DNA from 2 places in the Paenibacillus violae genome. Region 2 is predicted to be linked to the other one. Evidence: riboswitches for the same ligand, from Rfam matches in the RefSeq annotation. Region 2 holds a riboswitch; the other holds the start of a gene.
The links. A riboswitch is a leader RNA that binds a small molecule or an ion and turns the genes downstream of it on or off. The one in region 2 is predicted to bind cobalamin.
Positions count from the first base shown of each region.

Region 1: another riboswitch for cobalamin. It lies ahead of RQP52_RS19075 (ABC transporter substrate-binding protein); the one in region 2 lies ahead of RQP52_RS30545 (S-layer homology domain-containing protein).

Region 1 is NZ_JAWCUD010000006.1:261,487-265,912, reverse strand. Features, by position in the region: gene RQP52_RS19085 (heme ABC transporter ATP-binding protein) at 1-494, opposite strand, end outside; gene RQP52_RS19080 (FecCD family ABC transporter permease) at 500-1,537, opposite strand; gene RQP52_RS19075 (ABC transporter substrate-binding protein) at 1,538-2,557, opposite strand; cobalamin riboswitch at 2,708-2,868, opposite strand; gene RQP52_RS19070 (hypothetical protein) at 2,900-3,430, opposite strand; gene RQP52_RS19065 (aspartyl-phosphate phosphatase Spo0E family protein) at 3,492-3,758, opposite strand; gene RQP52_RS19060 (aminotransferase class I/II-fold pyridoxal phosphate-dependent enzyme) at 3,826-4,426, opposite strand, start outside.
Region 2 is NZ_JAWCUD010000014.1:14,414-18,839, forward strand. Features, by position in the region: gene RQP52_RS30545 (S-layer homology domain-containing protein) at 1-1,977, opposite strand, end outside; cobalamin riboswitch at 2,192-2,394, opposite strand; gene RQP52_RS30550 (NUDIX domain-containing protein) at 2,434-2,985, opposite strand; gene glyA (serine hydroxymethyltransferase) at 3,067-4,314, opposite strand.

The DNA.
Region 1 (4,426 bases), on a different contig from region 2:
GTAGGCTCATCCAACATAAGCAATCGCGGCTGCTGAGCCATGACTTTCGCAAGCGCGACCCGTTGCCTCTCGCCTCCGCTGAGACGCTCAATCGTTCGTTCAACAAGCGGTTCCAACTGCAGTTTCCGAATAATCGCTTCGATGAGTTGCTCCGCTTCCACGGTATCCTCGCCAAGCCAATTCTGAAAAGGATAACGGCCCATCTCCACGACCTCGCGAATCGTGAATCCAACTGGCGGCAGTGCATCTTGCTGCAAAACCGCCAGCCATCTGGCCAGTTCCTTTCGTGAATAGGCCGACGTCGGGCGACCCTCCAGCTCTACTGAACCTTTTTTAACCGGATCAATCCCGGAAAGAAGGCGTAGTAACGTCGATTTCCCGCTGCCATTTGGCCCAATAATGCCAAAAAACTCACCGTGTTGGACCTCAAAGCTTATATTTCCAAGTACCGGCCGTTCATGAAAGCTTTGGGAAAGCTGCTGCACTTTAATCATCTTTTTCAACCTCTTAACGTTTTCTTATCCTTATGTAGCAAATAGGCAAAAAATGGCGCACCCAAAAACGCTGTGATAACACCAAGCGGAATCTCCATCGGACTAAGCAATGTACGAGCGAGCGTGTCAGCCCACAAGACATAAATGCCGCCGCCAATCGCGGATAAAGGAATAATAAGACGGTAGTCCGGACCGACGATTAGACGAACCAAGTGCGGAATGATAAGCCCTACGAAACCGATAACACCTGCTACAGAGACAGCTGCCGCCGTAATAAATGTAGCGACAATTAGCACAATCAGCTTCGTGCGTTCTATATTTACTCCCAAATGGGAGGCCTGCCGCTCTCCCAATGCAAGCAAATTCAATGATCTTGCATAACTAAGCAGTATTACTAAACCTATGACTAAATAAGGTGAAATAATCGTTATGTACGGCCAGCCCCGCATCGCCAAGCTGCCCATTAACCAAAAAACAATTTCATTAATGACCTGCTTGGAAATCGAAACCATAAACGAGACAATTGCGCCAAGAAAAGCCTGCATGACAACGCCGGACAAAATAAGCGTCTCCATCTTCAGCTTGCCATCGATCTGAGCTAGCTTAAGCACGAGGAAAAGTGAAATAAGTCCCGTCACAAAAGCAACAATCGGAACCGACCACTGCCCGAACAAAGCCATCTGCAGGCCAAAATAGATTAAAAACGCCGCCCCGACCGAAGCGCCTGAAGACACTCCCAGCGCATATGGATCCGCAAGCGGATTGCGCAGCACGCCCTGGAAAGCAGCTCCTGCAACGGAAAGAGAGGCCCCTACGAGAATCCCGAGCAATACGCGAGGCAAACGCACCTTATTTATAATTTGCTCCGCAGACTGCTGCCAAGTGACGTCGATGTAATCACCTGCCCAAGGGATATGCTTCCCTAGGATGCCCGCAATTTGGAGAATTGGCAGATTAGCCGTTCCCAGCGATAAACTTGCCAGAATAGAAAGAAGAAGGAGTATAACCCCTACTCCTCCCCATAACATTAGTTTCTTTTTCATTTATTTCACCAGTTCAGGATAAATGCCTTTCGCCATTTCCAGCAGTCCATCGGTCAATCTCGGTCCCGGACGGCTCAGCAGATTCTGGTCAAGACCAATTACCTGTTTGTTCTTTACAGCTTCAATAGCATTCCAGCCGCTTCGTGTGCGAATAATTTCATCAAGCGACATTTTGCTTTTGGTATCTACGACACCATTCGCAAAGAGAATAACAGCCGGGTTTTGTGCGATAATTTTTTCTTCGCTGATTTGGTACCAGCCTTTACCGTCGCCGGCTACATTAATGCCGCCCGAAAGTTTGATCAGTTCATCCATGAATTCGCCGCTGCCCACGGTCCAGCCCGGGCTGAATTCTATGTATACTTTTTTCTTATTTTCTTGCTTTACGTCTTTCACGGCGTCGACAACCTTCTGGCGATCCGCCTTCATCTTGGAGACGATTTTCTCAGCTTGTTCCTGACGATCTGTAATCAACCCATAAGTTTGAATGTTCGCAATAGCATCATCCAGCGTCTTTGGTTCCACTTTAAACACATTGATGTTCGATTCACGCAGTTTTTCAACCGTGTCCGCTTTCATCGAGACACCTGTAAAAACAATATTCGCGCTAGTCGCAATCAAAGCTTCCTGGTTCGGCTTCGTGATACTTCCCAATTTGGGCTTTGACTTCGCTGCTTCCGGATAATCATCGAAATCGGATACGCCGACAATCTTATCATCCAATCCAAGTGCAAAAAGTGCTTCCGTTTCTGCGGGAGAAACCGATGCGATCCGCTCCGGTGCCTTGTCAAACGTGAATTCTTTCCCCGTTGCATCTTTAATTTTCAGCGGGTATGTTGTCTTTTTGGATGTCACAGACGTTGATGCTGATGGCGTAGGCGCCGTTGTTGTCTCTCCGCCAAGCTTAGATGGACTGGTAATTTCCGCTTCTTGCTTACCGCAAGCCGCTAAACTAACCGCCGTCGCTAAAGCAACGGATAAGAGAAGCGCCCTCTTTATCCCGTTCTTTTTCATTTGCATGGTGTAACCCCTCTCTCTGAAACCTGTGATTTCAATAGATCCCAAATAAAAAGCCCCTCTGTTCCTAAGGAACAAAGGGGACGATAAATCGTGGTGCTCAGCAACAAATCCGTTGCCTCCTGATTTAAAGCGATCCTTTTCCTCGAAGGATGTCGTAACGGCACCATGGCAGGTATCCTGGCTCCCCGGCAATACTTCACTTCCGGATTACAGTGGCGGGACCGCGCCGGACTTGAACCGGCTTCCCTTTTAAGCGGCAACGAATTTCATATGTGAATTCGTTGCCGGCACCAATGGCTGCATATTTGACTATCAATCTAATAGTCGATTATAGACTTCTTGCTACTTTTGTGCAATAACCTTGAGTACTTGCTTAGCTTCCTCCAGCTTAGGGGCATTGACAGGAATGAATGCAATAAGTCCTTTTCCTTCGAAGCCTTGCTCCTTCATCCACTTGTTGCCTGAAAGCGGAATTCCATACAGATGCTTTTGGGCAGGCTTGCCCTCTTCCGCAATTTCAATGACCCCGTCCGGATAATCAGAAGGGTTAATCGTCTCGTCCAAAGAGACGAATCCTGCTTGATTGCTTAAACCTTTAAATTGGTCATCCGCCAAGATAAAGATACCGTTTCCACCTGCCGCCAATTCAACAATCATTTTTTCCATGGAGAAAATGGGAGATGTATTCAGCTTGACGGTAGGTGCCTCGCCGATCTTTGATTTTAATGAAGCTTCCAGCTTCTCGCCGGCATCACTTGGGAAACCATTTTGACCCATGACAAAGATAGAAACATCCGGTTTCGGTCCTCCGCAACCCGCAAGCATCACCATAAGTGCCGACACCAGCATTACCATTAGCAATTTCAATTTCATGATGTAAGAGTACCTCCGTATACGGTCTATATATATCGATAGTCGCGAGAAAAGTCGGTTTTCACCGACTTTTCTTCCAATTATTCATATATTCATTTATTTTGAGATCAAGTATCGTACTGAGTTCTACGACAGATTCGGATGTCATTTCTTCCCCGTCCAGAACCATCTGTTCTAACCTGCGTCGCAGAGAATGAATCTCTTCTTCTAATAAGTTTAGGGAGTTACGTTTCTTAGCACGCTTAGTCAACCAACGTTGTTCGAAATCTTGTTCATTGATTTGCAGATGTTTTCGATAGGTTGATAGTTGGTATTCCATGAAAGCCATGCTCATCCCTCCTTACTACAAGAATACCAGTTTTCATGAATAATTAACATATATTTTTCGTATTGAATCACAAATTTCTAAGAAATTTTCCGATTCTCTCTAAAGCTTCATTCAGTTGAGAAACACTATAGGCATAAGAGCAGCGTAAGAAACCTTCCCCACCTAAACCAAACACATCACCCGGTACGGCAGCCACCTTAGCTTCGAATAACAGCCGTTGGGCAAATTCATCTGAAGTGAGTCCTGTAGCTATAACACTTGGGAAGGCATAGAAAGCCCCCTGCGGTTCGTGACACTCAAGTCCAATATCGCGGAATCCTTTGACGACCAGACGCCTGCGTTGATTGTAAGACTCTATCATGCGGTCTTTCTCTTCCAAACCATTCGTCAAAGCCTCATGTGCAGCCACTTGACCCATCACGGGTGCGCACATCACCGTATACTGATGAATTTTGGTCATAGCTGAGATCAACTCTCGGTGACCGCAGGCGTATCCCATTCTCCAACCCGTCATCGCAAAAGCTTTGGAGAAGCCGCTGACTAGAATCGTCCGGTCTTTCATCCCTGGAACAGCTGCAAAACTTACATGCTTCTGCCCATAAGTCAACTCCGCATAAATTTCATCCGAAATGACAATTAGATCGTTCTCTTCCACGACTTTGGCAATC
Region 2 (4,426 bases):
GCCATCAGGCAAACGGAATTGAAAAAGTCTTTTGATCAGATTGACGCCATTTTTCGTATATTTTGTGCCAGTAGGATCAATCCCTCTGGAAGTTAAAGCAATAATCGCTTGAGATACACTCTCGCTGCTTTCAACACCGCCGCTCAGATATCCTCCGCTGTTTTGTTGATGCTGTGAGAGCCAGTCCACTGCTTTTACTAACGTTCCAGCGGAAATAATAGCTTGATGATCCTTATAAGGAGCGAGCGCAGTTACAACTGTCGCTGTAATATCAGGATCGCTCTCCCCACTATTTAGCACAAAACCGCCGTCTGCATTTTGTCTGGTAATAATCGCCTGAATGAGTTTATCTCTAGTCCATTTAGCATTAACCGGTATGGAATAGTTTTTGGAGTCAAGTGCAAGTAAGGCAAAAACAGGACCATTAATTCCTTGTGCCGTCATGCTATTATGGTTGTATAATTTCTCAATTAAGTTATAGCCGCCTACATTCGATGCATCGCCATTAGCAGCTCCAATTCCCAAAATCGTACGTTCCAAGTCAGTGACAAAATCAAAATCTCCTTGACTGAACGTGACTACATTTTGCAAATGCTGCATATAGGTTTCAGGTAACTTTTGGCCAGATCGAGCTAACGCGATAGCGCTCCAGTCTGATCCTACAGAACTTGCGCTAGAAATAAAATAGTTGGAAGCTGCTTCAATCGCTGTATTTACATCTATATCACCTGGGGCAACCGGCGCAGCAAGCTTAATTCTTTTCCAAACACTATCACCGGCAACTAGATCACCTAGAGCAATAATGGCTTGATAAGAAGCCATATTGTCTGTGTTACCTGTAGCTGTTCTATACATGAAGCCGCCATTTTTACCTTGATATTGAGCTAAGGTATCAATTGGCGTTTTACCGCCTACCGTCCACTTAGAGCTTGTGAGATCCTCACCTGCAGCAACTAAGCCAGAAATAACAGTTGCATCCGTATTACCGTTATCATTTCCCCAACCGGCTGCAAATTGTCCCGTTTGCAATTGATTGTTTTTTAAGTAGTTTACAGCTTTGGTAATAGCTTCATTAGCACCTTCAATTTCCTTGGAGCCTGAAAGCGCGATAAGCGCCATGCCTGTTAAATCCAAGCCACCTATTGAACCGCTCGCTGCTTGATACGCAATAAGCTTCTTGACTGCACCCTCTTTATTGTACGGCTTGGATGGATTCGTCCGGTTATAGATAACTTCTGCATTAGCTGCATTTAGGGCAATAATCGACCACATTTGCTGATTATTTAGGGTTGAAAACGACCCGCCTGCATCTTGGTATTTTTCCACGAACACTTTGATAAGATTTTTCCCTTTAGGCGTAAGGTAAGGGTTTTTGCCGGTACTGATCATTCCCACAATCAAACCTGCATAGTCCGAAGGCTGCGAACCTGTTAACTCCCCTGAATAATCATCATTAACCGTATAGCCGGCAACTGTTCCCCATCCGCCGAAAACCGCGCCATAATCCCACCATGAGCCAAGTTTCTTGCTTTTCACAACATCGTAGTAATATTTAGACTGGTGAAGCATGTACGCTGCTGTTACTTTATCAATAGTCGCAATGACGCGAACTTGGAACACTTTGGATAACGTTGCTTGACCTTTCGTAATCGTTGCTGTTAATGTAACCAGCTTGTTTTCCTGAGGAAAAATAGGGCGAGTAACGACACCGTTAGATAAAATTGCCGAATCGCTTGAAGCCCATGTAATGTTGGATCCGAACTGCCCCGTTGTAGGGAGTGTGAGATTATTCGTCGTATAGCTCGTATCACCAAGGGTTAATGATGCATAATCATTATTTACCGCTTCTTGGTCATTTTCACCATAAACATTATTGATAACTGAGGTTGAATTGCTTCCCTCATTCGAAGAAGCAAACGCCTGATGGCTTGGTGTAAATAGTACACCTAAAGATGAAAATAAAATTATAACAGACATGAATAGTGCAAAAACCGACTTCTTTACATGACGATGAGTCATATAGTAACATTCCCCTTCTCTCTTGCTGATTAATTAGCAACGCAAAAAAGCCACCCTCTTCAGGGTGGACTAACTTCCAATAATTGCGAATTGCGCGCGAAAATACACAATCTCAAATAAAAATTATGCTAACGCATAACTTTGGTTCCCTCTTCTCACCCCCAAAGAATTAGAAACGCCATAAACAAAGGCAGGTCTCCTGGCTTATGCGTCATTGCTTCTCTTCGCCTTCCCAATCTAGTATGCAAGACAGTGGCATTTTATGAAGAGTCGCTCAGCAATTACAGTGGTTGGGACCGCGTCGGCTTCGTACCGAGCTTCCCTTTTAAGCAAGCACCCGAAGTGAATACTTGCACCTTTATCTAGAACATTATTAAATTATGAACTAATGGTATCTTCTTTCTAATGTTTTGTCTACTTACTTTCATTTACTGATAGATATTCCTTAGAGTTTGAATAATGGTTTTTTAACTTGAAACTATCTCTAATAAACCGATGATCCTTTATCCACTCAGAAACAATCATATAGACATTATCCTTCATATAAGGACTAAATGTGTGATCATTCATAATCTCAACTTGCTTCGGAATAGCATCTGCCAGCATGATACCATCCGTCTCAAATCCGCTCGGGAGCGCTCCAAGAATACGGACCGTGGAAATATAAATATTTTTCACAAATACTAGATGATCATTTTCAAAAATTAGATATTGCCCAATTCTCTCGATCGCATTGAGCTCTCCTCCAGCCTCTTCCTGCATCTCCCTTCGAACCGTTTGAAGAACGGACTCACTCTTCTCTCTCATTCCCCCAGGCAACTCCCACCCCCGGCTGTGATGTCGAACAAGAACCAATTGACCTTGATAAAATGCACAAATCAGGACACAATTAGCTTCTTCAATGAGACATTCCTTTGATAAAATAATCTTTTGATTCTGTAAAGCACCTGGAAATTCATACTTCACTATGCCACCAACTTTTTTTCTAATAATAAAAAAAGTATTTGATCCAAAGATCAAATACTTGGCCCAGATGTAAACTTAAATTTAGTAGCTCAACCCTGGATATAATGGGAATTGCGCTGTCAGATCACTGACCATTCCCCGTACTTGGTTATGCACAGCTTCGTCCGTAGGATTTTTCAAAGTTAACGCCACAATTTTGGCAATTGTTTTCATAGCTTCTTGATCCATGCCACGGGCGGTAACTGCTGGAGTTCCGATGCGGACTCCGCTTGTAACCATCGGTTTCGCAGGGTCGAAAGGAATCGCATTTTTATTCACCGTTACTCCTACTTCATCCAGTAAATGTTCCGCCTCTTTACCGGTGATACCCAGACTACGCAGGTCGATCAGCATCAGGTGGTTATCTGTACCTCCCGAAACAAGATTGACACCTTCTGCTAAAAGCTGTTCTGATAACGTTTTAGCGTTGAGAACAACATTTTGAGCGTACGTTTTAAAATCTTGTTGAAGCGCTTCGCCAAAAGCAACGGCTTTAGCGGCAATGATATGCATCAACGGTCCGCCTTGCGTTCCGGGAAATACTGCTTTATCAATCGCTGCAGCCCAAGGCTTGCGGCAAAGAATCATACCGCCGCGGGGTCCGCGAAGGGTTTTATGCGTAGTTGTAGTTACAAAATGAGCGTGCGGCACAGGACTAGGGTGCAACCCTGCGGCAACTAACCCGGCAATATGGGCCATGTCCACAAAGAACAGAGCTCCTACATCATGAGCTATCTCACCTAATGCTTCAAAATCAATAATGCGTGCATATGCGCTGGCACCAGCCACAATCATACGAGGCTTATGCTTGAATGCCAATTTGCGAACCTCGTTGTAATCAATAAGCCCGTCGCTTTCTCTAACACCATAAGGAATAAAGTTATACAAAATACCCGAGGCATTAACAGGACTTCCATGTGTTAAATGACCGCCATGCGCCAAGTTCATACCAAGAACGGTATCTCCCGGTTTCAGAGCAGCTAAATATACCGCCAAATTGGCTTGCGCGCCGGAGTGCGGCTGCACATTGGCATGCTCTGCGCCAAATAATTCTTTTGCACGATCACGCGCGATATCCTCAACGATATCGACATGCTCGCATCCGCCGTAGTAGCGTTTTCCTGGATAGCCCTCTGCGTATTTATTCGTTAGAACCGTTCCCATTGCTTGAAGAACAGCTTCGCTGACGAAGTTTTCAGAAGCAATCAATTCAATTTTGTCACGTTGACGGCCTATCTCCAGATTCATTGCCTCAACAATTTTAGGGTCTTGTTTACGTAATTGCTCCACAGTCAATTGCTCCTTAGCATCGTTTTGTTATTAAGAAGATACCATAGAGCTGTGGCTATAGAGTAACTGGATTTAGCTATACCTAGATATAGTTAATGGCTATATCAGCAAG